4 regions of the Mycoplana sp. 10N416 genome follow, and region 2 is predicted to be linked to each of the others. Evidence: riboswitches for the same ligand, from Rfam matches in the RefSeq annotation. Region 2 holds a riboswitch; each other region holds the start of a gene.
What was found. Region 2 has a riboswitch for cobalamin ahead of AC1DDS_RS05900 (hypothetical protein). Riboswitches for the same ligand answer to the same signal wherever they lie in the genome.
Positions count from the first base shown of each region.

Region 1: another riboswitch for cobalamin. It lies ahead of AC1DDS_RS23745 (ABC transporter substrate-binding protein); the one in region 2 lies ahead of AC1DDS_RS05900 (hypothetical protein).
Region 3: another riboswitch for cobalamin. It lies ahead of bluB (5,6-dimethylbenzimidazole synthase); the one in region 2 lies ahead of AC1DDS_RS05900 (hypothetical protein).
Region 4: another riboswitch for cobalamin. It lies ahead of AC1DDS_RS13575 (CbtB domain-containing protein); the one in region 2 lies ahead of AC1DDS_RS05900 (hypothetical protein).

Region 1 covers NZ_JBFTIM010000020.1:32,226-39,587, reverse strand. Annotated here, with positions in the region: gene AC1DDS_RS23775 (copper resistance CopC/CopD family protein) at 1-769, opposite strand, end outside; gene AC1DDS_RS23770 (YcnI family copper-binding membrane protein) at 823-1,353, opposite strand; gene AC1DDS_RS23765 (hypothetical protein) at 1,504-1,881, opposite strand; partial or broken gene AC1DDS_RS23760 (SAM-dependent methyltransferase) at 1,958-2,044, opposite strand; gene AC1DDS_RS23755 (ABC transporter ATP-binding protein) at 2,047-2,811, opposite strand; gene AC1DDS_RS23750 (FecCD family ABC transporter permease) at 2,808-3,830, opposite strand; gene AC1DDS_RS23745 (ABC transporter substrate-binding protein) at 3,845-4,861, opposite strand; gene AC1DDS_RS23740 (hypothetical protein) at 4,860-5,057, shown strand; cobalamin riboswitch at 5,046-5,272, opposite strand; gene AC1DDS_RS23735 (aldehyde dehydrogenase) at 5,412-6,917, opposite strand; gene AC1DDS_RS23730 (ABC transporter permease) at 6,942-7,362, opposite strand, start outside.
Region 2 covers NZ_JBFTIM010000002.1:339,024-346,385, reverse strand. Annotated here, with positions in the region: gene AC1DDS_RS05910 (YeiH family protein) at 1-455, shown strand, start outside; gene metH (methionine synthase) at 461-4,249, opposite strand; gene AC1DDS_RS05900 (hypothetical protein) at 4,335-4,547, opposite strand; cobalamin riboswitch at 4,647-4,867, opposite strand; gene AC1DDS_RS05895 (glycoside hydrolase family 94 protein) at 5,325-7,362, shown strand, end outside.
Region 3 covers NZ_JBFTIM010000001.1:48,276-55,637, reverse strand. Annotated here, with positions in the region: gene AC1DDS_RS00260 (LTA synthase family protein) at 1-723, opposite strand, end outside; gene AC1DDS_RS00255 (NAD+ synthase) at 974-2,650, shown strand; gene AC1DDS_RS00250 (TolB family protein) at 2,668-3,492, shown strand; gene AC1DDS_RS00245 (diguanylate cyclase domain-containing protein) at 3,664-5,202, shown strand; cobalamin riboswitch at 5,214-5,470, shown strand; gene bluB (5,6-dimethylbenzimidazole synthase) at 5,516-6,202, shown strand; gene AC1DDS_RS00235 (DUF2865 domain-containing protein) at 6,210-7,265, opposite strand.
Region 4 covers NZ_JBFTIM010000006.1:38,316-45,677, reverse strand. Annotated here, with positions in the region: gene AC1DDS_RS13585 (cobyric acid synthase) at 1-113, shown strand, start outside; gene AC1DDS_RS13580 (peptidoglycan-binding domain-containing protein) at 297-2,102, shown strand; cobalamin riboswitch at 2,185-2,500, shown strand; gene AC1DDS_RS13575 (CbtB domain-containing protein) at 2,545-2,721, shown strand; gene AC1DDS_RS13570 (CbtA family protein) at 2,732-3,523, shown strand; gene cobU (bifunctional adenosylcobinamide kinase/adenosylcobinamide-phosphate guanylyltransferase) at 3,523-4,050, shown strand; gene cobW (cobalamin biosynthesis protein CobW) at 4,054-5,112, shown strand; gene cobN (cobaltochelatase subunit CobN) at 5,156-7,362, shown strand, end outside.

The DNA.
Region 1 (7,362 bases), on a different contig from region 2:
CGGTAACGAGGGCGATGAGGGATCCCGCCCGTTTCAGGCGTGGATGAAGTGCGAGCGCGCCAAGGGCCAATGCGGCAGCCATTGCAAGCACGGTCCTGCCGAAGCTTGTTGCCAGACCGGTTGACCAAACCAGAGGCTCCAAAAAGGCTGACAGCGGTCTGCCAAGCGCGTCCAAGCCTTGCAATCCGGCAGACAGCCCGACCCCCAAGAAACCTATTGCCAGCATTACCGCGTTGAACCGGCGCGCCACCAATGCGTTCCGGAGCAGCCAGTTGACGGCAAAGACGCCGCCAATGCCAAAGAACAGGCCGACGTACATGGCGATGCGGCCGGACCAGATCGCGGCACGAACCCGCCAATCGTTCGTTTCTGCGACCGGCGCGGACAAGCTCGGCGATCCAATCGAGAAGATGATAGAGCCGCCTACCGGATGACCGTCTTCGGATACGACGCGCCAGGAAAGCACGTGCGTCCCTGAAGACAGACCAGGTGGTGTTGCGATTTCTACGGTGCGGTCCCGAAGGACGAACCGCGTGAGCTCTATTGTGGAACCGTCCGGCTGGATCAGCCTCAATGTCAGCGGCGAAACCGGCTCGCTGAACGACAGCGCAAGTTTTGCCGGAGCGACATCGACGACGGCACCGTCGGGCGGTTCTGTTGCCGTCAGCGAGGCGTGGGCCAAGGCCGTGGTCACCAGGAAGAGCAAGGCCAGAACAGCCATGGCTGCTCGACCGATAAGAGCAGATGTGATGATGCTGACCTTGCTCACTGCCTAGTCCGATCTGAAGGAGGAATAGCTGGCGCAAAGCGCCGACTATTGGCTCAATGTCCGGAGACCTTCTCTTGCAGCGTCAACCCCGGAGCGGGCAGTTCGAGGTCATCGGAAGACTGACCGGCCGCAGGTATCTCAATCCAACGCTCGGCCATGCCATCCGGGCACTCCTGCACGACGGGAAAATACAGTGTTTCCCCTGCTTTTAGATCGGGCGTCAGAAACACCCGAAACTCAAACTCATCATACTCGTCGTCGGCAAGGCTGCCCCCACTCCAGATCACTTCCTTCACCCCTTCGCTCGTCGGGGTACCATAGTAGTCGTAGGTCTTGCCGTAGGAGCCCTTTACCTTCTCCAGTTTCCAGCCGTGTTTCGGTTGCGGTTTGATGGCGATCACGCCATCCGGAATCTGAATGCGGACCGTCGTCGTCGGCTTGCCTTCGCAACCGTGCGGGATCTGCAGGATTGCCTTGTAGGTCGAGCCGACGGGTGCTTCCTTGACCTGCAAGGTGACGTGGGCCAGGGCCGCGCTGGTTCCGAGCGCCAGGATGGTTGCGGTGGCGATAAGCTTCTTGAACATTTGTTTCTCCATGTCGCCTGCTTCGTTGCGCGGCGATGAATTGCTGGGGCATGGCCTGATAGAATCCCGGCATCTCCGCCCGATACGGGCCAGGCGTGCAATCCGGATGGGTAAAGTGGGTATTGTCGAACGGTCGCGAACGGACTTAGCTCAGTACGGAGGCGCTCTCGGGCTTCCCTGAAACTCGTTCAGCAGTTGGTGACGGGCAACATCACGCTCCGCATTGACCTGTTCTGCAAGAACAGGAAATGGTCGGTCAACGGCATAGATCAGTTTGCCATTGAGAGCGGCGGCAGCAGACGCACCGCAAGCAAGTGTGCAGCAATCTGGCTTTCCAGAGTGATGGCTGGGGGGAGCGGTCTCTTTCGCGCCGTGGTCAGAACCAGACACGCACAAGGGATTGCCGAAAGCATCCAATGGGACTTGGCTGAATGCCGCATTGGCTCCTGCGGCAAACTGCAGAATAAGGATGCACGCCGCGACTAGCGCCAGCCAGATGCCCCTTTCAGTCCGCAGATGCTGCAACATCGATTGCTCCAATCGCAGCTTATTTATCACTGTGACCTTCGTTGGAACATGCTCTATCGCAAACATCCTCGAGGAGGTGACCAAAGGCAAGGTCAAACGTTTCCGATCGTTTGGACCAATAGTCCCTGATCTCTTCCTTGAGATCGAAGTTGCTGCCATCCATGCCTACCTCACAAGGTACTGAATATGAAAACGGTCATGGACCGCGGATTTAGCGACATGAGCACGGACGCCGAACACCGTACCGATCAGTTCCTCGGTCAAAACGTCTTCGGGTGCACCGCTTGCCACGACCTTCCCGTGTTGAAGCACGGCCAAACTGTCACAGAACATGGCCGCCAAGTTGAGATCGTGAAGCGCAACGACGCAGGTCAGATCGAGCTTGGAGACGAGGGACAGTATTTCCAGTTGGTGTTGGATATCGAGGTGGTTGGTCGGCTCATCGAGTAGAAGCTCGCTCGGCGATTGCGCCAGAGCCCTGGCGATATGAGCGCGCTGGCGCTCGCCACCGGAAAGCGTCTGCCAAAGTTGCCCCGCCCGGTCCTGCATTCCGACGCTGGAAAGCGCCCGTTGGACGGCTGCGTCATCTTGGACGGTCCAGGACGACCACGCACTGAGATGGGGTGTCCTTCCGAGGCGGACGACATCGCTCACCGTCAACTGGGTTTCGGTTGTCGACTGCTGCTCTACGAAGGCGACGCGGCGCGCGAGTTCATGCCTTGAAATCGTTGAAACGTCGTCATTGCCGAGCCGGATGACGCCGCTCTGGACCTTTCTCAGCCGGGCAATCAGCCGCAGAAGACTGGACTTGCCGGAGCCGTTCGGCCCGAGCAAGCCGAGGACCTTTCCCTTTTCAATCGTGAGGGTGACGCCGTTGATGATAACTGCCTCGCCGGCGGCATAATTGACCTTGTCGATGCTGATGCTCATGCACTCCTCCGAGCGCGATAGAGAATGACCGCAAAGGCTGGCGCACCAAACAGGGCCGTGACCACGCCGATGGGGAGGATCTGTTGGGGTATGATGATCCTGGAAACGATGTCCGCGGCGACCATGAAGATCGCCCCGCCGAGAGCGGATGCGGGAAGCAGTCGATGATGCGCCGGACCGACCAGAAAGCGCGCCGCGTGCGGTATGACCAGACCGACGAAGCCGACCGACCCGACCATGCTGACGACCGTCGCCGTCATTACAGCGGTCGCTCCGAGGAGAACGATCTGCACCCGCCTTACGGCAATGCCGAGCGAAGCGGCTGAATCCGTACCGAACGCAAATGCGTCCAACGACCGGGCGTGGGCCATGCACAAGACGAAACCGGCGATTGCCACCGGAACCGAAAGATAGACGTCCGGCCAGCGGACACCACTGAGAGAGCCGAGAAGCCAGAACAACACGCCTCTTGCCTGCTCCGCATTCGCCGACGTCGTCACGATGTACGATGTCAGCGCATTGAAAAGCTGCGACCCGGCAACACCGCACAGAATGATCCGTTCGCTGGTGCCGCCGGCACCGGCAGCAAGTATCCCGACGAGCAGGAATGCGACGACCGCGCCGATGAAGGCACCGCTGGAAAGGCTGAGGACGCCGTAGCCGAAGCCAAGGATCATGACGCATACCGCTCCGGTCGAGGCTCCGGCGGAGATTCCCAGAACATAGGGTTCAGCCAGCGGATTGCGGAGCAAGGCCTGGAGGATTGCGCCGCAGAGTGCAAGCGATGCGCCAGCACTTGCTGCAACGAGCGCACGGCTCAGCCGATAATCCCAGACCACGCCCTGGTGGATGCGGCTAAGCTCGAAGCCTGTACCAAAGACGCGGTTCGACACGGCTTTCGCCGCCGTTTCGATCGGGATGGATATTTCCCCGATCGAAACGGCAAGGCTGATCATCAGGCCCAAAAACACGAACGCGCAGGCGGTGAGCGCCGAGAGCGCCCACCCCTTTTGCGACAATGCAGATGCACCCCTCACTGCGTCAGACCGAAGGACTTGATGCCGTTCGCCAATGTCTCGATCCCCTCGATCGTCCGGATCGTCGGATTCATCGACTGCGCGTCCATCATCACGAAACGCTTGTTCTTCACCGCGTCCAGCTGACTGGCGACCGCGTCATTTTCCAGGAACTCGAGCTTGATCTTCGGGTCATCGGCCGCGTAGCGCCGCCTATCCATAGTGGCGATGACGATGACGGCGGGATTCGCGTCAGCAATCGTCTCCCAGCCGACGAGCGGCCATTCCTCTTCTGTCGTCACGACGTTCTGTGCCCCAAGTGACTTCAGGATGTAGGCCGGTGCGCTGTTCTTGCCGGCGATGAAGGCGTCTCCGCTCACCTCCTTGCTGGAGAACCAGAAGACGACCGGCAGCGCCTTTGCCGATGCGCCAGCAACGGAAGCGACGGCGGCGGCTTCACGCTTTTTGAGGTCGGCGACAAGCGCGTCACCGCGCTCTTTCACGTCGAAAATCGCCGAGAGCTCCGCGATTTCCTGATAGATCAGGTCCATCGTGAACAGTTCCTTGCGAACACCATCGCCACCGTCGGTGTTGACCTTGGCAACGCAATCCGCCGGCGCGATATAGGTGTTGATCCCGAGTTCGGCGAACTGGTCGCGGCTGCCCACAGAGCCCTGCGCGCCGACATGCCACTCGAATTCGGCTGCAACCATGTCGGGCTCCTCGCCGACGACCGACTCGAAGCTCGGGTCGTTGTCCGAAAGACGTTTGATCTTGGCGTTGACCTCGGCGTATTGCGGCAACACGGGACCAACCCAGACAGCCGTCCCGGCGATCTTGTCGGCGAGGCCAAGCGAATAGAGGACTTCGGTCATGCCTTGGCCGATGGAGACGATCTTTGCGGGCGCTTTTTCGAACGTCACCGGCCGGCCGCAGTTGTTGACGGTCAATGGATATTGGGTCGCAGCGAGGCTCGGTGCGGCAAGGCCGAGCAGGCCGAATGCGAACGTCATACTGGTGAGAAACTGGCGCATGAAATATCTCGATCAGGAGGAAAAACAGCTAGCAACTCCATCGCCGCGCAGCTCGCGAGCGGATGAAGACACAGATACGCAGACGCTAGCGGCGGAAGGCCCAATCAAGGCGGCTGAAAGTCGGAAAACGACGAAGGTTCAGGTCAATCATATCTGCTCCTTTCCGAGCATCCCCGCCCGGCTGATTGGATCGTGATTGACGGCAGGTCTCCTGGCTCACGGATGTTTGTCGGTGATCTGCCTTCCCGCGAAACGTCGCAGTGGCATGGCCAAATGGCCCGAGGATTACCGGCAATCCGCCTACAGTTGCGGGGGCAGCCACGGTCTTGGTCCCTCTTGGGTCGTCCTTACCGTGTTCCCTATTAATCCCCTCAGAGTCATCGTTGGGGAACCGTCACGCTCAGATATGCCCACCTGACATGCGTCGTCAAGGACTTGCTGTCACATCGCAGTTCTTACCGACGAGGTCCGAGTTCGGAGCATTGCGGACTTGGCAAATAGGCCCCGAAGGGCGGCCCGACAGTGCCGTTCGACCGTCGGGCCATCATTCTCAGGCCAGGTTTACCCAGACAGATTTTGTCTGGGTGTATTGCGTCAACGCCTCGAGGCATTTGTCGCGGCCGTTGCCGGTTTGCTTGAAGCCGCCCCAGATGGACGTCATGTCGCCGTGGTCGAAGCAGTTGACCCAGACGACACCCGCTTCGATGTCGCGGGCGAAGTTGTGAGCCTTGGCGATGTCACGGGTCCAGATCGAAGCGGCGAGGCCGTAAATCGAGTCATTGGCGATCTCGATTGCCTGGTCGACGCCATCAACGGGGATGATGGCGGCAACCGGCCCGAAGATCTCCTCGCGCGCGATCTGCATCGTGTTGTTGACCCCCGTGAACAGGGTCGGCTCGACATAGGCTCCCGATGGTGCGCCGGCGAAGGTGCCGCCGCCGAACTTGAGCGACGCGCCTTCCTTGCGGCCGATGTCGATATAGTTCAGCACTCGCTTCTGGTGCGAGGAGGTCACCAGCGGCCCGATCGTCGTCGACGGATCGAGCGGGTCGCCGAGCACGAAATTCTGCTGCGTCCGGGCAACGAAACGATCGACGAAATCGTCGTGGATGCTCTTCTGGACGAGAATGCGCGAGCCGGCGTTGCAGACCTCGCCCTGGTTGCCGTAGATGCCGTTCACCGCATAGGTCACGGCGGTGTCGAGATCGTCGTAGTCCTCGAGAATGATCTGGGGCGTCTTGCCGCCGCACTCGGTCGATACGCGCTTCATGTTCGACTGTCCGGCGTAGATCATCAGCAGCTTGCCGACCTCGGTCGAGCCGGTGAAGCCGATCTTGTCGACGTCATTGTGGAGCGCGAGCGCCTTGCCGGCCTCCTCGCCGAGGCCGTGTACGACATTGAAGACACCGGGAGGGCCACCCGCCTCGATGAAGAGCTCCGCAAGGAGGTTGGCCGAGAGCGGGGATTGCTCGGCGGGCTTGAGAACGACCGAGTTTCCGGTTGCGAGCGCAGGCCCGAGTTTCCAGGCGGCCATCATCAACGGGTAGTTCCACGGGACGATCAGGCCGACGACGCCAAGAGGCTGCCGCAAGATATAGTGCAGCGCGCTGGACGCAGTGGAGGTCACGGCTCCCTCGATCTTGTCGATCGTCTCGGCGAAGAATTTCAGCGACATCACCGAGCCGGGAATGTCGATGTTCATCATGTCCATGACAGGCTTGCCCATGTCGAGGCTATCGAGCACCGCGAATTCCTCGGCATTGCTTTCCACGAGCGCCGAGAATTTTTCGAGAACGGCCATGCGTGACCGCGGGTCCATCCGCGACCAGGAGCCGGACTTGAACGCCTTGCGGGCGACGGCCACAGCCCGATTGATTTCGGCCTGCCCGCCGCGCGCCACTTCGGTGATCGTGCTGCCCGTGGCGGGATTGATCGAGGGGAAGGTGCGGCCGTCGGCCGAGGCGACGTACTGGCCATCAATGAAGTGCTGCGTGCGGAACTTCAATGACGACGCCTTCGAGCGCCAGAAGTCGTGGGTATAGGTTGTGGCGTCCATGGTGTTCTCCCTGTTGGTCTGCGGCTAACGGCGGTCACGCAGAAGCGTGACCGAGAGGATGATGAGGATGAAGGAGGCAGCGACGATAAGTGAGCCGACCGCGTTGATCTCGGGCGTGATGCCCCGTCTCAAGGTGGAATAGATGTAGATCGGCAGGGTCACCTCGCGGCCCGTCAGGAAATAGGTCACCGGGATTTCGTCGAAGGACAGCGTGAAGCAGAGCAATGCCGAGCCGATGACGGAGCTGCGGATTGACGGCAGGGTGACCCGCCGGAAGGTCTCGATCGGCGTTGCCCCAAGGTCCGCGGAGGCTTCGAGCTGGCGACGGTTGAGCTTGGCAAGCCGCGCCATGACCTGCGAGACGACGACGCCGAGCAACGCGGTCGCGTGACCGATGACGACGGCTGTCAGGCTCTGCGGAATGCCGATCTGCTTGTAGAAGTTC
Region 2 (7,362 bases):
TGGCCGGCATGACCGTCTATGCGGTTCCACAGGTCTTCGCAGCCACGGCCCCGGTCTCAGCCGTCAGCGTGCAGGTGGGCATGCTGGTCAAGCTCGTGCGCGTGATGATGCTCGGGCCGGTCGTGCTGCTGCTGTCGCTGGTGTCGACGAGCCGGTCGGGCGGCGATCGCCGCCGGCCGCCGCTGCACCGCCTCGTCCCGTGGTTCATCGTCGGCTTTTTGCTGATGCTGGCCGCCCGCTCGCTCGGTTTGATTGGCGAGCCGGCGGCCCTGGTTTTGAGCAAGGCGTCCGGCGCCCTGACCGTCGTTGCCATGGCCGCCCTCGGGCTCGGTGTCGACGTCCGCAAGGTCATGCAGGCCGGGATGCGGGTGAGCGCCACCGTGCTCCTGTCGCTGCTGGCGCTGCTGGCGGCGAGCTACGCGATGATCCTGCTGCTGCAGGCAAGCGCGGCCTGATGCGCCTATTCGGCGGCTTCGCTCAGCGGTGCCGGCACATAGTTCAACACCGGCCCCAGCCAACGCTCGATCTCGGCGACCGCCATGCCCTTGCGCGCCGCGTAGTCCTGAACCTGGTCACGCTCGACCTTGGCGACGCCGAAATAGTAGCTTTCCGGGCAGGCGATGTAGAGGCCGGAGACGGACGAGCCCGGCCACATCGCCATGCTTTCGGTGAGCTGGACGCCGATTTCCTTTTCCGCGTCGAGCAGCCGAAAGAGCGTCGTTTTTTCCGTGTGGTCGGGCTGGGCCGGATAGCCCGGTGCGGGACGAATGCCGGCATAGGGCTCGGCGACCAGCTCCTGCGGCGTGTAGCTTTCCTCCGGCGCGTAGGCCCAGAGTTCCTTGCGGACATATTCGTGCAAGCGCTCGGCAAACGCCTCGGCGAAGCGGTCGGCCAGCGCCTTGACCAGGATCGACGAATAGTCGTCGTTCGCGCGCTCGAAGCGTTCGGCAATGGCGATCTCGCCGATTCCGGCGGTGACGACGAAACCGCCGATATAGTCGGAAAGTCCGCTTTCCTGCGGCGCGACGAAATCGGAGAGCGCGAGGTTCGGCCGGCCATCGCGCTTCGACAACTGCTGGCGCAGGGTGAAGAAGGTCGCAAGCTCCGCGTTCCGGCTCTCGTCGGTGAAGAGGCGGATGTCGTCACCGAAGGCATTCGCCGGCCAGAAGCCGACGACCGCCTTCGGGGTGAACCATTTTTCGGCGATGATCTTCTCCAGCATCGCCTGTGCATCGGCAAAGAGCTGGCGGGCGGCCTCGCCCTGCTTTTCGTCGTCGAGGATCCTCGGATAGACGCCCTTCAGTTCCCAGGTCTGGAAGAACGGCGTCCAGTCGATGTAGCGGGCAAGGTCGGCCAGATCCCAGTCCTGCCAGACACGGCTGCCGAGGAAGGAGGGCGTCTTCGGCCGGCAGGCCGGCCAGTCGGGCTTGAAGGCGTTTTCGCGCGCCCGCGCCAGCGGCAGGCGTTGCTTTTCGGCTTCCGCCCGCATGTGGGCGTCGGCGACCTTGCGGTATTCGGCCTGCAGCGTCTCGACATAACCCGGCTTCGCCTCCGCCGACAGCAGGCTGGAGACGATGCCGACGGCACGGCTGGCGTCGGTGACGTAGACGGCCTGGCCCTGTTGGTAGCGCGGATGGATTTTCACGGCCGTGTGCACGCGGCTCGTGGTTGCGCCGCCGATCAGGAGCGGAATGTCGAAGCCTTCACGGTCCATCTCGCTTGCCACATGCGCCATCTCGTCCAGCGACGGCGTGATCAGGCCGGAGAGGCCGATGATGTCGACCTTTTCAGCGCGGGCGGTTTCAAGAATCCTGACCGCCGGCACCATGACGCCGAGGTCGATGATCTCGTAGTTGTTGCAGGCGAGCACGACGCCGACGATGTTCTTGCCGATGTCGTGCACGTCACCCTTCACCGTCGCCATCAGGATCTTGCCGGCGCTCTGGCGTGCGACGCCGCCGCCGGCGAGCTTTTCCGCCTCCATGTAGGGCAGCAGCACCGCAACCGCTTGCTTCATCACCCGGGCGGACTTCACCACCTGCGGCAGGAACATCTTTCCCGCGCCGAAGAGGTCGCCGACGACGTTCATGCCGGCCATCAGCGGGCCCTCGATGACATGCAGCGGCCGCTCGGCGGCAAGGCGGGCCTCCTCCGTGTCCGCCTCGATGAATTCGGTGATGCCGTTGACGAGCGCGTGCTCCAGCCGCTTCTCGACCGGCCATTCGCGCCAGGCGAGATCCTTCTCCTTCGCCTCCCTGCCGCCGGCGCCCTTGAAGCGCTCGGCAATCTCCAGGAGACGTTCCGTCGCCGTGCCGCCGGCTTTGGGAGCGCGGTTCAGCACGACATCCTCGCAGGCCTCGCGCAGCTCGGCGTCAATCGTGTCATAGACCGCAAGCTGGCCGGCGTTGACGATCCCCATGTCCATGCCGGCGTGGATCGCGTGGTAGAGGAACACCGCATGCATTGCCTCGCGCACGGGTTCGTTGCCGCGGAAGGAGAAGGAAAGGTTGGAGACGCCACCCGAAACATGTACGTGCGGCAGCGTCGCCACGATCTGGCGCGCGGCCTCGATGAAGTCGACGCCGTAATTGTCGTGTTCCTCGATGCCGGTGGCGACGGCGAAGATGTTCGGATCGAAGATGATGTCCTCGGGCGGCACACCGGCCACCTCGGTCAGGAGCTGGTAGGCGCGGCTGCAGATCTCGACCTTGCGCTGCTGCGTGTCGGCCTGGCCCTTTTCGTCAAAGGCCATGACGACTACGGCGGCGCCATAGGCACGCACGAGGCGGGCGTGATGAAGGAAGGCTTCCTCGCCTTCCTTCAGTGAGATCGAGTTCACGAGCGGCTTGCCCTGCACGCATTTCAGGCCAGCCTCGATCACCTCCCATTTGGACGAATCGATCATGATCGGCACGCGGGCGATGTCCGGCTCGGCGGCGATGCGGTTGAGGAACTCCGTCATCGCCCTTGCCGAATCGATCAGGCCCTCGTCCATGTTTATGTCGATGATCTGGGCGCCGTTCGCCACCTGGTCGCGGGCGACCTCGAGGGCTGCCGCAAAGTCGCCAGCGGTGATCAGCTTGCGGAATTTCGCCGAGCCGGTGACGTTTGTGCGCTCGCCGACGTTGACGAAGGGAATGTCCTTGGTGAGCGTGAAGGGTTCCAGCCCCGACAGGCGCATGTGGCGCGGAATGTCCGGGATCTGGCGGGGTGCGTGGCGGCCGGCCGCCTCGGCAATGGCCCTGATGTGCGCGGGCGTGGAGCCGCAGCAACCGCCGACGATGTTGACGAGACCGTCGCGCATGAAGCCTTCGATCTGCGCGGCCATCTGTTCCGGCGTCTCGTCGTACTTGCCGAAGGCGTTCGGCAGGCCGGCATTCGGATAGGCGCAGACGAAGGTGTCGGCAACGGATGAAATCTCGTCCAGATGCGCACGCATCGCGTTGGCGCCGAGGGCACAGTTGAGGCCGATCGAAAACGGCTGTGCGTGGCGCACCGAGTTCCAGAACGCTTCCGGCGTCTGGCCGGAAAGCGTGCGGCCGGACAGGTCGGTGATCGTGCCGGAGATCATGACGGGCAGCTCGATGCCCTTCTCGGCGAACACTTCCCTGGTCGCAAAGATCGCCGCCTTGGCGTTCAGCGTGTCGAAGATCGTCTCGATCAGGATGATGTCGGCGCCGCCGTCGATGAGGCCACGCAGCTGGTCGGCATAGGCGAGCTGGAGATCATCGAAGGTGACGGCGCGGTAGCCGGGATTGTTGACGTCGGGCGAGATCGAGGCGGTGCGGTTCGTTGGCCCGAGCGCCCCGGCGACGAAACGGCGCTTGCCGTCCTTTTCCTGCGCACGCAACCCGGCACGGCGGGCCAGTCGCGCGCCGTCGCGGTTCAGTTCATAGACGAGTGCTTCCATGCCGTAGTCGGCCTGGGCGATCGCGGTGGAGGAAAACGTATTGGTCTCCAGGATGTCCGCGCCGGCAAGCGCGTAGCGATAGTGGATGTCCTCAATCGCGGCCGGCTGCGTTAGCGTCAGGAGGTCGTTGTTGCCCTGCTGGTGGCAGGCGCAGTCGCCGAAACGGCTGCCGCGGAAATCCGCCTCGATGAGGCCAAGCGTCTGGATTTCCGTGCCCATGGCGCCGTCGAGAACGAGAATGCGTTCCTTCGCAGCGGTTTGAAGCGCGTCGGCGATGTCCTTGCCAGTGCGAGGTGAAAGTTCGGGACCGAATAGGTCGTTGAGGTCGGCTGCTGCCATGGCAAAGCCCTCCGATGCAGAATTGTCTGCATCGGAGATCACATAAGGATATCTTTATGTCAATATGTCTTTATGCGGTAAGTTGCTAATGAAGCTTCTCCCGCTCAGCCAGCGTGGCAAAGAGCGACCGCAGACGGGCGATGTCCGGGTTTCGGTCTGCATAGCGCGCGAGCTTGCAAAGCTCCTTCAGCGCTTCGGTCTGGAGATCGGCCCCGCGCGGCTGCCACAGCAGCCAGGAGACGAACACCGCTTCCGGTCGCCCGGATTCGGAGGGATTGGTTTCAACGGTGACAAGCATGACTTCCCCAATCTGCAATTGGGGGATGACCGGACGCACGCGAGCTAAAAATTCCGCTCTCGCGGAGCAAGCGCAGCCGTGGGACACCCCGCCCATGGACGTTACAAGTTCATCAGGGCAGGTCTCCTGGCTTGCGGGTCGTTGCGGCTGTCTTGCCTTCCCGGCACGTGATCGTGCCAGTGGCATCGGCGACAGCAGCTCACCGCTTACAGTTGCGGGGGCAGCGCCGGTCTTGATGCCCCTTGTGGGGCATCGCACCGGCTTCCCTCTTAGCTCCGGATCGAGAACGATTCGAAAGAACCCTGATGGCTTACGTTGGCCCGATGGCGCCGGTCCTGTCAATGACACAGCCGGTCTTGTCGACAGATACCGGCCGATTTTGGAACCCCTTGCTGCGCTTTGCGTTCAGCCCCTGTTCACCGTGGATTGTTTAGGGGGGATCGAATTTTTTGCCAGTTGTGCGCCTCTTGCCAAGGAGTGACCCTCTTGCCCAGCCGCCTTGTTGCAACCACCTCCCTTTGCGGCTAAAAAATGCTGTTTTCATGCACCACGCGGCCCCGATGCACATTTGCGTGTCGCCTGAGCCATATCGCGCCATGATCAAGGTGCGCGGGCTTGCGTATTCCGCCCCCCTTCAGGACTGGCGGCGGCACGCAAAGGACGCATGAAGGCGTCATGGTTCATGGTGGCGCACGAGTGAACTTCGTCCGCCGAAATGCGATCCGCGATCCAGGATTGCGGCACAAATCCACGTTGCTCGAACCCAGAAACAAGCAAATGCCCCTTCACAATCGACCCCAGCCTTCGCCGCGCGAGACGGAATCCAAACAGATCGACTACAACGATTCGATCCGGGATACCTATTTCACACTCGAAGAGCTGAGCGCCTGCGGCGAAGACCTGGCGCGTGACGGTGCAAGCACCCTGCCGGGTTTCAAGCCGTTCGAGTTTCGCGCGCGCCAGAAGGAAAACGAGCGGGAGATCTTTCGCGTCTACCGGACGATCGCCCGCGACGTCGAAGCAGGGGCCGCCATCACGCCGGCGGCCGAGTGGCTGCTCGACAACTATTATGTCGTCGAGGAGGCCGTCCAGGAGGTACGTCGCGATTTTCCGCGCCGCTTCTATCGCCAGCTACCGACGATGAAGGTTGGCGACGTCGATATCCCGCGCACGATGGCGCTGGGGTGGCTCTATGTCGCCCATACCCACAGCAGCGTATCGCGCGACAGCCTGACGGCGATCGTCGAAGGCTTCCAGAAGATCGAGGCCTTCAAGATCGGCGAGCTCTGGGCATTGCCGTCGATCATCCGCTTCATCCTGATCGAAAACCTGCGACGGATCTCGATCCGCGTGGAGCAGTCGCGTGGCATGCGGCGCAAGGCAAATGAGATCGCCGACGAACTGATCCGGCAGAACGATCCGGAGCGGAGCGTCGTGATCCTGCGCGAGATCGAAGAGCTCGTCGCCGACAACACCTTCGTCGCCCAACTTCTCTACCGACTTCGTGACGGTCTGCAGGCCTCCGGTGCGGCGATCCAATGGCTGGAACGCCAGATCGAAGCGCGCGGCAGCGATCTCGAGGAGGTGCTTGTCGCCGAGCAGAACCGCCTGTCGTCCGGCAACGCCACGATGAGCAATCTCATCAAGAGTCTGCGCGCGATCGACGACACGGAATGGCCGGTCTGGGTCGAGAGCGTCAGCCGGTTGGACGCCGCCCTTCGTGAAGGGTCCGACTACAACGATCTCGACTTCGGTTCGCGCAACGCCTATCGCGACACGATCGAAAAACTCGCCCGCCGCTCGGGCCGGACCGAGCTGGAGGTGACCCAGACCGCGCTTGCCATGACCGCGGAGGACATGGCCGCCGGCAATGTCGCCGGCGCTCACGAGGCCAATGTCGGCGCCTATCTCATCGGGAAAAAGCACGGGCTCCTGGAACGGCGCATCGGCTACCGGCCGTCCATCCTGCAACGCATTGTCCGTTTCACGCGGGCCCTAAACTGGTTCGCAATTGCGGGGCCGGTGACACTGCTGACGCTTCTGGCGATGATCGGGGTCTATTTCTTTCTCGACCAGATGGACATTCCCGACGGCGCCTGGCTGATCATGCTGATCCTTTTCGCGCTGCCGGCATCGGAAGGCGCGGTCGGCCTGTTCAACACCGTCGTCACCCTGTGCGTGAAGCCGACGCGCCTGGTGGGCTACGAGTTCCGCGAAGGCATTCCGGAGGAGGCGCGCACGCTGGTTGCGGTTCCCTGCCTCATCTCCAAGCGCGACCATGTCGACGAACTCGTGCGCAACCTGGAGGTTCATTACCTCGCCAATCCCCGTGGCGAGATCTACTTCGCGCTCGTCAGCGACTGGACCGACAGCAAGGTCGAGGAGACGCCGGAAGACCTGGAAGTCCTGGAATATGCCAAGCGCGAGATTGCGCAGCTTTCGGCGCGCTATGCCTATGACGGCCGAACCCGCTTCTATCTCCTGCACCGCCGCCGGCTGTTCAATGCCCAGGAAGGCGTGTGGATGGGCTGGGAGCGCAAGCGCGGCAAGCTGCATGAACTGAATCTGCTACTGCGCGGCGACGGCGATACGAGCTTCCTGCCCGGCGCCAACATCATACCCGACAATGTCCAGTACGTGCTGACGCTCGATTCCGACACGCGCCTGATGCGTGACGCCGCGACCAAGCTCGTCGGCAAACTGTTCCATCCGATCAACCGCCCCCAGATCGATCCGACGACCCAGCAGGTCGTCGCCGGCTACAGTATCCTGCAGCCGCGCGTGACGCCGTCGCTGACGACCGGTGACGAAGCCT
Region 3 (7,362 bases), on a different contig from region 2:
CGCCATCGGCAGGTTGATCGCAAAGGCGAGCATGAAGCCGTTGTGGCGATAGTTCTCCGCCTGGTCCCACATGATCGGGAAGACGTGCAGACGATCGCGGACCCAGGAAAACTGGTTGTAGTCCATGATCGAGGAGAAGCCTGCCAGCAGCGGAACGGCGATCGCCAGCCGCAGGGCGCGCTCCTTCAGGGTCAGCGGCCGAAACCGCTTCCAGGCAAAAATCCAGACCGAGAAGAGTACGGCGATGGCCGACAGCGAGCCGATTCCGACGGCGACAGCCGTCCACGGCCGATCGCGAACCAGCGCCGGCATCAGTTCCATGATCTGGCGGCCGAACAGCAGGTCGGTGGGGTAGAGCGGATCAGTCAGGAAGATCTGCTTCTGCTCGGAGATGAAGGCGAGAAGGATAGCGATCGGCGCCAACACCAGCACCGCCTTGTGCTGGCGGCCGATCAGCGCGTCAAAACCGAGAAAGGCAAGAAGGAACAGGCCGCAGGTGGTCCAGCCGGGCTGCGCATAGGTCGTCAGGAAGGTGATCGTGGCATTGGTCGAGTTGCGCGTGATCAGTTCGACGGCGGCGACGGTGGCGACGGCGAGCAGCACCGTCAGGCCAACGGAACCCAGCACCGCCATCGTCTTTGCGACGCGGGCGGGATGACCTGTGTCGACGGTAAACCGCTTCTCGACGGCGGTTGCCGTGACGGCAGAACTTACAAGGGTCACGCGTTACTCCAGGCTTCATAAAAGTGTCGTCTCTCTGTCATATCGCTGTCACCTTGAACAGGGGATGAATAGTCACGCCGCCGCCGGCGGGTGCTCGCTGGCCGTCAGATCGCACGATCCGGCCGCGTCGCCTGACGCGCCTTTGCGGAAACGAAAACCCTTCATTTTCAAACCAGCGATCATCCTTTAAACAGCGTCTTGAGACCGCCCGTCGTTATGACGCCCGGGCGAGTGCGGATCGAGGGCAGAGATGAACGAGAACAACAACAGGACGACGCTCCGCATTGCGGTCGCCCAACTTAATCCAACGGTCGGGGACGTCGCCGGAAACCTGGCGAAAGCGCGCGAGGCGCGTGCCGACGCCGCCCGTCAGGGAGCGGATCTGCTGCTACTGACGGAGCTGTTCATTTCCGGCTATCCGCCGGAGGACCTCGTTCTGAAGCCGGCGTTTCTCAAGGCATGCCATGCGGCCGTCGATGCGCTCGCCGCCGACACCGCCGATGGTGGTCCGGGCGTCGTCGTCGGCTTCCCCCGCCAGGGTGCGACCGGCCGGCACAATTCCGTCGCCGTCCTCGATGGCGGACGCATTCTCGTCTTTCGCGACAAGCTCGACCTGCCGAACTACGGCGAGTTCGACGAGAAGCGCGTGTTTGTCGAAGGCGCCATGCCCGGTCCGGTCAATTTCCGCGGCGTCCGGCTCGGCATTCCGATCTGCGAGGAGATCTGGAACGACATGGGCGTATGCGAGACGCTGGCAGAAAGCGGAGCGGAAATCCTGCTGGTGCCGAACGGTTCGCCCTACTATCGCGGTAAGGTCGACGTGCGCCACCAGGTGGCGCTGCGACAGGTGATCGAAACCGGGTTGCCGATGGTCTTTGCCAACCAGCTCGGCGGACAGGACGAACTCGTGTTCGACGGTGCGAGCTTTGGCCTGAATGTCGACAAGTCGCTCGCCTTCCAGATGAGCCAGTTCGAGGAATCGGTCGCGCTCGTCACGTGGAAGAAGGAGAACGGCACCTGGCGCTGTGACGGCGGGCCGATGGCCAAACTGCCCGAGCAGGAGGAGGCGGACTACCGCGCCTGCATGCTGGGGTTCCGCGACTACGTCAACAAGAATGGCTTCAAGAACGTGGTGCTCGGACTTTCCGGCGGCATCGATTCAGCGATCTGTGCCGCGCTCGCCGTCGATGCGCTGGGCGAGGAGCGGGTGCGCTGCGTGATGCTGCCCTATCGCTACACCTCGCAGGAGTCGCTGAGCGATGCGGCGGCCTGCGCAAGGGCACTGGGCTGCCGGTATGACATCGTCCCGATCGAAGCGCCGGTCGTCGGCTTCATGGACGCGCTGTCCGACATGTTCGAAGGCACCGAGTCCGGCATTACCGAGGAGAACCTGCAGAGCCGCGCACGCGGGACCATCCTGATGGCGATCTCGAACAAGTTCGGCTCGATGGTGGTGACGACCGGCAACAAGTCCGAGATGTCCGTCGGCTATGCGACCCTCTATGGCGACATGAACGGGGGGTTCAATCCGATCAAGGACCTCTACAAGATGCAGGTCTATGCCTTGTCGCGTTGGCGCAACACTTCGGTGCCGCCCGGGGCACTCGGCCCTTCCGGCGAAGTGATCCCGCGCAACATCATCGACAAGGCACCGTCCGCCGAATTGCGGCCAAACCAGACCGACCAGGATTCGCTGCCGCCCTATCCGGTGCTCGACGACATCCTGGAGTGCCTGGTGGAAAACGAGATGGGCACCGAAGAGATCGTCGCGCGTGGCCATGACGAAGCGACCGTCCATCGTATCGAGCACCTGCTCTACATTGCCGAATACAAGCGCCGGCAGTCGGCACCTGGCGTGAAGATCACCAAGAAGAATTTTGGCCGCGACCGGCGCTATCCGATCACCAACCGGTTCCGCGACCGATGAGACAGGGATGAGCGATGATGCGCAGCTCGGTCGAGATACACAACATCAGGACGGGACTGACGCGCGTCGCCTGGGAGACCGACCAACTGGTAGAAGCGCCGAACTTTTCTCGTGACGGCCGGTCTCTCATCATCAATGGCGACGGCCGGCTCTACCGGCTGCCGCTTGACGGCGGCTCGCCTTTGCCGCTCGACACCGGATTTGCGACCCGCTGCAACAACGATCACGGCCTGTCGCCGGACGGGCGTTGGCTGGCCATCTGCGACAAGACGGAATTCGGCAAGTCGGCCATCTACATTTTGCCCGCCGAGGGTGGCACGCCACGCCTTGTGACGCCAAAGCTGCCGTCCTACTGGCACGGCTGGTCGCCGGATGGGAAACGGATTTGTTATTGCGGTATCCGCGAGGATCTCTTTGACATCTATACGATCCCGGTCGAAGGCGGCGAGGAGGAGCGGCTGACGTTCGGCGAGGGGCGCAACGACGGACCGGACTGGTCGGCCGATGGTCGCATCTACTTCAATTCGAGCCGGAGCGGGCGCATGCAGATCTGGTGTGTTCGGCCGGAAAATCGCGAGGTCGCGCGCATCACCGACAGCCAATGGGCAGACTGGTTCCCGCATCCGTCGCCGGACGGGCGACACCTGCTCGTGCTTTCCTACGATGCCGACGTGCTTGACCATCCCCGTGACCAGCGCGTCCGCCTCCGGTTGATGGATGCCGACGGCCGAAACGACCGAGTGCTGTTCGAATTGCTCGGCGGGCAGGGGACGATGAATGTGCCGAACTGGTCACCCGATGGCGACGAGTTCGCCTTTGTGCGCTACGCCCCTGCAGGTTGACGCGCTCGCGGCTCGACCATGTGACGCTTCAAGGGCCGTTCTGCAGCTTCAGATTTTAACCGTTCGGAAACCAGGCTGCTTAAGGGAATATTCCCGCTTTTTGCGCCAAAGTGCCGCGACAAAACGCAAAAGGCGGCAATGCAGACCGCCAGCATGTCGGTGGGGAAAGACATGGCGAATGCTGGGGCTGAGGGTCCGGTCGCGCGCCGGAGCAGCGTCAAGATCATGATTGGTCTTGCGGCGATCGTGATCGTCGCTCTGTTCGCGTCCGCCAATTTCATGGTGCTTGACTACTCGATCCGGCAGGCGAACGATTTTGTTGCGACCTCCGAAAAGACGCTGGTCAAGAACGAGTTCCGCCAGCAGATCGAACAGGTTGTGCTTTACCAGAGCGGAATGTCCGTCTGGGATCGAGGCTTCGATGAACTGGCCGACGGCTCGTTCAGCGACGATTTCATCCGCCGGGAGTTGCGCGACTGGCTCTGGAGCGATTTCGGCTTTTCCTGGATGGTCTTCACGAAGCCGGGCGAAGAGACGGTCCTGGCCGTCCACAATCGCCACGTCGTTCGGCCGCATGATGCCGACCAATTGCTCTACTGGGTCAGCGACCTGACCAAACGCGCCGAAGCGGCCTACTATGCGGCGCTCAGCCGTACGCGCGACGGCTGGCTTCTTGCAAAGCCGGCCGAGAGCGGCGGCGTCTTGTCGCCGACATTGGCGCAGATCAACGTCACCGGAATGCGAATGATCGACGGCACGATGAGCATCATCGTGGTGCAGTCCGTCGTCCCCAAGCGGCTTTTTATTCCGGATGCGCGCAAGAAGCCTGTGCTGTTGGTCACCGTCAAGCCGATCACGGCCAAGATGCTGGCGAATTCCGAGCAGCGCCTGGGGATCCGCGATCTGGGCTTCTTGCCGATCACGACCGAGGATAGCGATCTCTTGCTCACCGGTGTCGGCGGCGACGCCTTCAACCCGATGGCTGCGTCCTGGCGCCCGAACCGCCCCGGCTCGTTCGTCTGGTCGATGGCGATGCCGCAGATCACCGCCCTGGTCGCGATCTTCGTCGTGGTCATGGGTTTCGTCGCGCTGAAGTTCGCCTCGACTGTGCGGGCCCTGGAGCGAAGCGAAGCGCGAAATGCGTATCTCGCCTGCCACGATGCGCTGACCGGCTTGCTCAACCGTTCCGGCTTTGACGATGCCATGAAGGAACTGCTCGACAAGGACACCCGTCCGTTTGCCGTCTTCGCGGTCGACCTCGATCAGTTCAAGGCCGTCAACGATCGGCATGGTCACGCAGCCGGCGACGCCGTGCTCAGGACGATCGCTTCCCGGTTTCTGGGCAGGGTCGCCGACAAGGGAGTGGTGGCGCGCCTGGGTGGCGACGAGTTCGCAGTGCTGCTTCACGGCATGACCGACAGGCAGGCTCTCCTCGATCTTGCCAATGGCCTGGTGCGCGACGCGCAGATCCCAATTCCGTTCGGCGGACAACTGCTGGCTGTCGGCAGCAGCGCTGGCGTCGCTGTCTACCCCGAGCATGGCCGGACCGTGCACGACCTCATGGTGGTTGCCGATACGGCGCTCTATACCGCTAAGAACGGTGGCCGCAACCGTGCCGTGTTTGCGGCGCCCGATGAGGACAGCGCGGCAAAAGACATCGGGGTTGTCTATTCGCGACACGCCATCGTCGGCCCCGGCCTTGCATCGTAGGCACCGGCGTGCGCAAGTGTCGCCCGTCAGGTGCCCTTGCGCGAGCAGGGGAGAATCGGGAATTCGGTGGGGCTGACGCCATGCGTTCGATCTGAGCGCAGACACCTTGGCAACTCCAGCCTCGAAGCCGAAACGTGCCCAACGCTGTGACGGGGACGGCCAAGCCTGGAAGGATCGACCCTTCCGAACGCCACTGGTGCTTCAACCGGGAAGGCGGCGCGGCCGGAGGATCCGAAGTCAGAAGACCGGCCTGGCGAGATAGACCAACCCGCGCGGACGGCGGACGGTTTCATGCATTGTTGGGGAGATGACGATGCAGCCTCTGCCAAAGGACGATCTCGTCCACGCACAGCCATTTTCGCCCGCCGAGCGGGCAGCCGTATACCGTGCGATCGAAACGCGCCGCGATGTGCGCGACCAGTTCCTGCCAGAACCGGTGCCCGAAGACCTGCTCGAGCGCTTGCTTCGCGCGGCGCATCTGGCACCCTCGGTGGGTTTCATGCAGCCATGGAACTTCATCGTCATTCGCGACCAGGACGTGCGTGCGCAAGCGCACAGGGCATTTGAGCGTGCCAACGAGGAGGCGGCGATGATGTTTGCCGGCGAGCGCCAGTCACTTTATCGCTCGCTGAAGCTCGAGGGCCTCCTGAAGGCTCCGGTCAGCATCTGCGTGACCTGCGATCCGGACCGTGGCGGAGCCGTGGTGCTGGGCCGCACGCACAATCCGCGCATGGACGTGTATTCGACCGTGTGCGCGGTTCAGAACCTGTGGCTTGCGGCCCGGGCGGAGGGCGTCGGCGTCGGCTGGGTCAGCATTTTTCACGACGCGGATATTCGTGCGCTCCTGGGCATTCCCGAACGGGTCGAAATCGTCGCCTGGCTTTGCCTCGGCTTCGTCGACGAGCTCTATCGCGAACCGGAACTCGCAGTGAAAGGCTGGCGGCAACGATTGCCGCTCGACGAGCTCGTTTATGCCGAGCGGTGGGGAGAGCGGCGGTAAAGACGGTTCAGTTCGCGCCCGCGGGGTTGCGCAGATCGATCTTGGGTTCGTCCGGGACGAAAACAGGGCCGACATTGCGCACCTTGTCCTTCTCCGGATCGTAAGGACGCTCGATCACGACCTTTGACGCGGCGCTGCCCACCGGGTGCATGCGGATCGTCGTGACGGAGCCGGTGTTGTCCTTGATGGTTCCGGTACCCGTTGCCGGGCTGGTGTAGGCAAGCCGGCCGCAGCCACAGGCTTGCGGCTTGGGCAGGCCGCGTGTGCGATAGGCGAAGGCTGCCGGCAGTTGTCTGTAGAGCCTGCCGGTGACGGTCGAGACCATCTCGCCGCTGTCGACGGAATCGAGCGCCTGGTAGAAGAGTTCGGTTTCCGTCTGCGGACACAACCTGGCGCAGACCCGCTGGTCTCGCCGGAAGTCGAGCGGGGAAGCGCCTGAGGTTACGGGGAAGAACCCGCCGTCGCAGGTTCTGACGCAGACCGTGCGCAATCTGCCGCCCGAACCGCCGCTGGTAACGTAGCGGGTCGCCAGGCCGTCAAGCGGAAACTCGCCATCGGGCAAGGGCGCTTCCGCAGCCTGGCTGGCCTGCGCCGTGCTTGGTTCGTCGCCACTGCCGCAACCGTGCGCTTCGATCGCCGCAAGGATACGGGCGCGGGCTTCCTGTCCGTTTTCCAGCGACGCAAGTGCGCTGCGCCCTGCCTCTATATTCCTGAGGTTGCGGTCCATTCGTTCGACCGAGGCGGCGAGTTCGCTACATTGGCGGGCAGTCGACGTCCGGTAGACCTTGACGCTGCCCGTGCTGCAGCCAAGCTGGCGCAGACTAGCTCTCGCGCTCTGCAACTGATTGTTCTGCTCGGTGATGGCGCTGGAATCGGGGGCGCCGTCGCCGGTCGGAATTTCCACACTCGTGAGGGCCGCAAGACGCGAGTGAAGATCTGCGCAGACGTCGTCTGCCCGAGCCGGTACGGCCATGGCGAGGAGGAGGGCGGAGGTCGCCAGAACCATCGATCGGCGCGAGCACAAGAACACTGCGGCGACTCCGGACAGGGGAATTGCTGGCATCACATCATCATACGTTGCAGGAGCGCCGGAGCAACGCGCTCATGGAAATGTGATTAATCGCCGTGATGGCCGTCGAAACAGCTGATTTTGGAAATCA
Region 4 (7,362 bases), on a different contig from region 2:
GTGGCGGCTTCGACTATCGCAGGGCGGTCGATGAGGCTCTGGATGGAGTGGCGGCCGAACTCGAGGCCGCGCTGGACCCGCGATGGCTGGCTCAGCTTTTGCAATGTGATTGAGTTTTCCCGATTAAGCGACTTTCGCCAAACGTCAGTAACTGCAGATATCCACGCACTGCCGGCGATTGGCCGGCAGTGCGGCGGGATCAAAGTTGTGCCGGAATCCGATGCCATGGCCTTGATTGGCGTCCAGTTGGGGCTAGCTTGCGGAGGGTGCTTCCGCAGCGATCGAAAGGGAAATTGATGACGAGCGCGCGTTTTGCGAAACTCGGATTGGCCTGCTTGCTGGGGCTCGCCGTCGCCGGCGGACCAGCGGTGCAGGGGGCTGAAACGCAACCGCCTGCCAGCGCGTCCAAAAAGTGGGAATCGGAATTTTCGCTGTGGCAGAAGATTTCGGCCAGCAGCGATCCGGCGGGATATGAAAGCTACCTGAAGCAGTATCCGAACGGCACGTTCGCCTCGATGGCCCGGATTCGCCTTGCCGAACTGAACGCCGCCGGCGTCGCCAAACCTGCCAAGGAGGCGGAGGGATCCGCGCAAGGGTCAGCCGCTCCTTCCACGAAGGAAAAGGCCCAAGCCGACCAGAAGGCCGCCGAGGCTGCACGACTGAAAGCCGAGGAAGAGGCGAAGGTCGCGGCCGAAAAGGCCAAGGCCGAGGAGGAAAAGCGCGCCGCCGAAGCCGAAGCTGCGCGTCTGAAAACCGAGGAAGAGGCCAGGATTGCCGCCGAGAAGGCAAAGGTCGAGCAAGAAAAGCTTGCCGTCGAGGCAGAGCGCAAGCGCCTGGAAGAAGCTGAGCAATTGCGCAAGGAAGAGCAGGCGCGCGCGGAGGCGGAAGCCAAGCGCGCCGCAGAGGCGCAGGCCGAGATCGAGCGCAAGGCGGCCGAGGAGGCCGCCCAGGCCGAGCGATTGAAGGCGGAGCAGCAGGCGCGGGCCGAAGCCGCGCGCCTGAAGGCTGAACAGGAGGCCAAGGTCGCCGAGGAAGCAAGGGCGAAGGCAGAAGCGGAGCAGGCGGCCGCCGAGGCCGAGCGCAAGCGCATCGAGGCGGCGGCGGAAGCCGCGCGGATCAAGGCCGAACAAGCCGTCCAGGCAGAAACCGAGGCCCGGGCCAAGGCGGATGCCGCAGAGGCGGAAAGGGCAAGGGCGGAGGCGGCGCGGGATGCAGCCGAAGCCGAACGGGCCAAGGCCGAAGAGGCCGCAGCGGCCGCGCGACAGAAAGCAGGCCAAGCTGCGGACGCCAACACCGGGTCGACGGCGCCCGTGCCCCCCGATTCGCCTGCCGGCACAATGGAAACCAAGGCACCTTCCACTGAGCCGGACAGTTCGACTGCGGCCACGGCGACCAAGGCTGAGGCCGATGAGGTCGAGCGCCTTGCCCGTCGCGAGGACAACAGCTGGAGCCGGGCCGTTCTCAATGGTACGGCCAGCGCAATCGAAAAGTATCTCGACGAGTTTCCGAACGGCCGCTTTGCGGCGGAGGCACGCAAGCGATTGGCGGCTCTCGGAAAGCAGACGAACGACGGCGCGACAGCGGCAGGTGATGCAAGCGTTAAGGACGACGTCACCGAGAAGCCTGTCGCAAAGCAGCAGTTACAGTCGAAAACGACAGTTTTTGAAACCTCGCCCGATGTCCGGGAGGCTTACCTGGAGCCGGGCACCCGTATCCAGTCTCAGCGTTGGCTGAATGTGCTGGGCTACGATACGGGCGGTGCGGACGGCGTGTTCGGCCCGCGTACCCGTTCGGCGATTGCGGCATGGCAGCGCTCGCTCGGCCAACGCGCAGACGGCTATCTGACCCGCAAGCAGTTCCGACAGTTGCGCGAATCGGGCCAGTTCGCCGAGCAACGCAGTCGCCAGCGCGTCGCGCGGCAGCGCTACCAGACGGATCGCTATTCCAGCGACGGCTATGGCGTGTACGACGGGCCGGTGGACGGCTATCTGGAAGGGCCTGTCGGCGGCTACTACGAGGGGCCGGTCGATGGATACTATGAAGGGCCGGTGGACGGCTATTACGGCCGCCCGCGTCGTGGCTGGGGCGGCCCCGGATACTGAGGCCCCGGACGCCCGTCCTGACGCCGGTATTCGGAAGATGGATGACGCGGACGGTCGATTGACTTCGGCAACTGTCAGGCATATTCATCGCCTATTGGATGGCGCGCCGGTCCGGAAACGGACGGGCGCGTAAATGGGAATGTGACGGGGTGGACCCAATCAGGGCGCTCCAATCACGGCCGACCCCGCGACTGTAGAGTGGCGAGGCCTATCCAGCCGATCGGAAACGACCGGCAAAGCCACTGGGTGGCGGCATGATGAACCGGGGTCTGGACGCCTCTATCTCTACGAATCGTCCGCCTTTCATGCCGCTTTTTCCCGGGAAGGCGAGGATAGCCGCCGGCGCAACTGCGCCTGACGCCACGAGCCAGGAGACCTGCCTCCAATGAAGGGCATACTGCCCGCCCTGGGGATGTTCCCCGTTGCCAGCACGGAGGTTGTCATGGCTGCTCACGTTTCTTCTTCTGTTTCCCTGTCTCTCAACGATCGTCTCTATGCCGGTCTCGTTGCGCTTTTGCTCGGCGGATTCCTGGTGTTCGGCGCAGGCCTCGCCAATTCGTCGGTCCTGCACGATACCGCGCACGACACGCGCCACTCCTACGGCTTCCCCTGCCACTAAGGGGGGTGACATGATCGTCAAATATCTCCTGGCCGCCCTGGTGGCCGGGTTGTTCTCCGGTGCCCTGATGACGGCCGCCCAGGAGGCGCGGGTTATTCCGCTCATTCTTCATGCCGAAGAGTATGAAGGTGGCGGGACCGAACCGGCTCCGGCGGGCACTGGCACCGAGACCCAGCCTCAGGCAACGCAAGAGCATTCCGCGCTCGGCGTCGGCGCGGTTCTGTCCGAAATCGCTGGCTATCTCTCGCCGGTTTCGGTCGCCTACGCCCATGGCGGCGAGGCACATGAGGACGAGGGCGGCATCATGTTCGGCATGAGCCGCTTTTCCGGCACGCTGCTTGCCAATCTGGTGGCGGGGGCGGGCTTTGCCCTGCTTCTCGCAGGCGTCAGCCTCGTGACCGGCAACCCGATCACGGTCGCAAACGGTGCTCTCTGGGGTGCAGCCGGCTGGCTTGCCGTGCATCTGCTACCGGCCATCGGCCTGCCGCCGGAGCTTCCGGGCTTCCCTGCAGCCGACCTTGCCGAGAGACAGGTCTGGTGGCTGTCGACCGTCGCACTGTCTGCGGGCGGGCTCTACCTGCTGATCCTGAAGGATGGTCTGGGTGCCAAGGTTGCGGGTATCGCCCTGATCGCGGCCCCGCACGTCTACGGCGCGCCGCAGCCGACGGATCTTGCCAGCAACGTGCCGGCCGTCCTCGGCGCGGAGTTCGCCGTCGCGGCGCTTGCCACGACGTTGTTCTTCTGGATCGTACTCGGCCTCTCGCTCGGCTTTGCCAACGAGAAGATCGTCAAGGCAGCCTGATGAAAACCGTATCGCCCGGAGCCGTCCTGGTTCTGGGCGGTGCCCGTTCCGGAAAATCCGCATTCGCGGAAAGCCTGGCTGCGGAAACCGGCCTCTCGAAGCATTACATCGCGACGGGCAGGGCCTGGGACGATGAAATGCGCGAGCGCATTGAGCAGCACCGTGCGCAGCGGGGCAGCCACGGCTGGGTTACGCACGAGGAGCCGCTGGCGCTGCCGGAGCGCATCAATGACACGGCACGCAAGGATCGGGTCCTGCTCGTCGACTGCCTGACGCTCTGGGTGACGAACCTTATGCTCGAAGGGCACGACATGAAGGCGGCTTTTGACGATCTTGCCGCCGCGATCGTCACCGCGCCTGGCCGTGTGGTGTTCGTCTCGAACGAGGTCGGCCTTGGCATCGTGCCGGACAACAAGATGGCGCGCGAATTCCGCGACCACGCCGGGCGATTGCATCAGCAGGTGGCGACAGTCGCCACCGAAGTCTATTTTGTCGCGGCAGGTTTGCCGCTGAAAATGAAGGGTTGAGCCATGCTCCAGCAGAAGATTCCCGCCACCGTCATCACCGGCTTCCTCGGCGCCGGCAAGACGACGATGATCCGCAACCTCCTCCAGAATGCGAATGGCAAGCGGATCGCGCTGATCATCAACGAGTTCGGCGATCTCGGCGTGGACGGCGACGTGCTGAAGGGCTGCGGCGCCGAGGCCTGCAGCGAGGACGACATCATCGAGCTGACCAACGGCTGCATCTGCTGCACCGTTGCCGATGACTTCATCCCGACCATGTCGAAGCTGCTCGAGCGCGAAAACCGCCCCGATCACATCGTCATCGAGACGTCCGGCCTGGCGCTGCCGCAGCCGCTCGTCGCCGCCTTCAACTGGCCGGAGATCAAGACGCAGGTGACGGTGGACGGTGTCATCACAGTCGTAGACAGTGCTGCGGTCGCCGCCGGCCGCTTTGCCGATGACCACGACAAGGTGGACGCGTTGCGCACCCAGGACGAGAACCTCGACCACGAAAGCCCGCTGGAGGAACTGTTCGAGGACCAACTGACCGCCGCCGACCTGATCGTCCTCAACAAGACCGACCTGATCGACGCCGTCGGCCTGAAGGCCGTGCGTGAAGAGGTCGCCTCCAGAATCACCCGCAAGCCGGCGATGATCGAGGCGCGGAACGGCGAGGTCGCGGCAGCGGTGCTCCTCGGGCTCGGCATCGGCACCGAGGACGACATCGCCAACCGCAAGTCGCACCATGACCTGGAGCACGAGAACGGCGAAGAGCACGACCACGACCATGACGAGTTCGAAAGCTTCGTCGTCGAAGTCGGCGCCGTCGCCGATCCGGCCGGCTTCGTCGAGCGTCTGAAGGGCGTGATTGCCGCGCACGACATCCTGCGGCTGAAGGGGTTCGCCGACGTACCCGGCAAGCCGATGCGCCTCTTGATTCAGGCCGTTGGCAGCCGGATCGATCAGTATTTCGAGCGCGCCTGGAAGACGGGCGAAACGCGCGGCACACGTCTCGTCGTCATCGGCCTGCACGACATGGACGAAGCCGCCGTGCGCGCGGCGATTGCGGCCGCGGCGGCCTGAGGGGGCGGGCGATGCCTATGCGTTCGGCAGAAGGGAGGCGGGTTTGCATCTCCTTCTAGCGCAAAAGGGTACGATCGCCGACGGCAAGGAGGCGATCGATCTCGGCCAGTCACAGGGCGACATCCTGTTCCTCTCGGCGGCCGATACCGAGCTTGCCTCGATCGCGGCGGCCCATCGCGGCCGCGACGAGCCGACGCGATTGCGGCTTGCCAGCCTTGCCGCGCTTGCCCACCCCATGTCGGTCGATACCTATGTCGAGCGCACGGCGCAGCATGCGAAGCTGATCGTCATCCGCGCGCTCGGCGGTGCCAGCTATTTCCGTTACGTACTCGAAGCGCTGCATGCGACCGCGGTAGCGAACGACATCGTGCTGGTGGCCCTGCCCGGTGACGACCGGCCCGACGACGGGCTGGTGCAATTCAACCGCGTGACCGAGGAGGACCGGCTTCGGCTGTGGGCCTACCTGACGGAGGGCGGGGCGGAAAACGCCGCCCGCTTCCTCGACTATGCCGATGCGTTGGTGTTCGGGGGGGGGAAGCCTTCTCCGGCGGAGCCGCTGGAAAAGGCCGGCATCTGGTGGCCCGGTCGGGGTGTCATCGATGTCGAGACTTGGGCCGCGCTTTGCGCCGAGGCCGTGCCCTTTCCGCGCGGCCACTCGCTCCAAGCCGCACCCGGCGAATCTTGCCCCTCACCCCAGCCCTCTCCCCGTGAACGGGGAGAGGGGGGTGCCGCGGCCGCCGCGGACGCCGCTCTCCCTTCTCCCCGCTTGCGGGGAGAAGGTGCCCGAAGGGCGGATGAGGGGCAGCGTCCGGCCGACGGGCATGCATCCGAGGGGGAGGGATTCGAACCCCCGACCGTCGCCATCAGCTTCTATCGCGCCTATGTGCAAAGCGGCGAGACCGGGCCGGTCGAGCTGATGATCGAGGCGCTCGCGGCCGAGGGCGTGAGGGCGCTGCCGCTATTCGTCTCCAGCCTGAAGGACCCCGCCTCCATCGAAGTCGTGACCGCCGCCTTTGCCGCCGCCCGGCCTGACGTGGTGCTGAACGCCACCAGCTTTGCCGTCTCCGCACCCGGCGGCAGCCGCAAGCCGACCGTGCTGGACGAGACGGGTGCGCAGGTGCTGCAGGTCATCTTTTCCAGTTCCTCGCATGAGGCCTGGCAGGCCTCCGCGCAGGGGCTGACGGCCCGCGACCTCGGCATGAACGTCTCCTTGCCGGAGGTGGACGGTCGGGTGCTTGCCCGGGCTGTCTCCTTCAAGGCCGCCGCGCGCTGGGACGCTGCCGTCGAGACGAACATCGTCAGCCTGGAGCCGGTCGAGGATCGCATCCGCTTCTCGGCGAAGCTTGCCGCCAATTGGGCGCGTCTGCGTCGGGCCAGCACGGACGAGCGCCGCATCGCACTCGTCATGGCGAACTACCCCAACCGCGACGGCCGGCTCGGCAATGGTGTCGGTCTCGATACGCCGGCTGGAACGCTCGAAATCCTTCGTGCGATGAAGGCGCATGGCTATGCGGTCGGTGATCTGCCGGCCGACGGCGATGCGTTGATGGGCCACCTGATGGCCGGTCCGACGAACTCGGCCGGTGAAGATCGCGAAATCCGCGAGACGATTTCGTTGAATCAATACAGGCGCTTCTTCGCGTCTCTTCCGAAGTCGATGCAGGACGATGTGATCGCCCGCTGGGGTGAACCGGAGGACGATCCCTTCATCAAGGGCGACGTCTTCGCCCTGCCGCTGACCCGTAGCGGCGAGACGCTTGTCGGCATCCAGCCGGCGCGCGGTTACAACATCGACCCGAAGGACACCTATCACTCGCCGGACCTCGTGCCGCCGCACGGCTATTTCGCCTTCTACGCCTACCTGCGCGAGGTCTGCGGCGTGCACGCGATCGTCCATGTCGGCAAGCATGGCAACCTCGAATGGCTGCCGGGCAAGGCGCTGGCGCTGTCGGAGACCTGCTATCCGGAGGCGGTCTTCGGGCCGCTCCCGCATCTCTATCCCTTCATCGTCAACGATCCGGGCGAGGGCACGCAGGCCAAGCGCCGTTCCGCCGCCGTCATCATCGACCACCTGACCCCACCGTTGACGCGCGCCGAAACCTACGGGCCGCTGAAGGACCTGGAGGCACTGGTCGACGAGTACTACGACGCCTCCGGCGGCGATCCCCGCCGCATCAAACTTCTCAGCAAGCAGATCCTCGACCTCGTCCGCGACATCGGTCTCGACCAGGACGCCGGCATCGCCAAGTC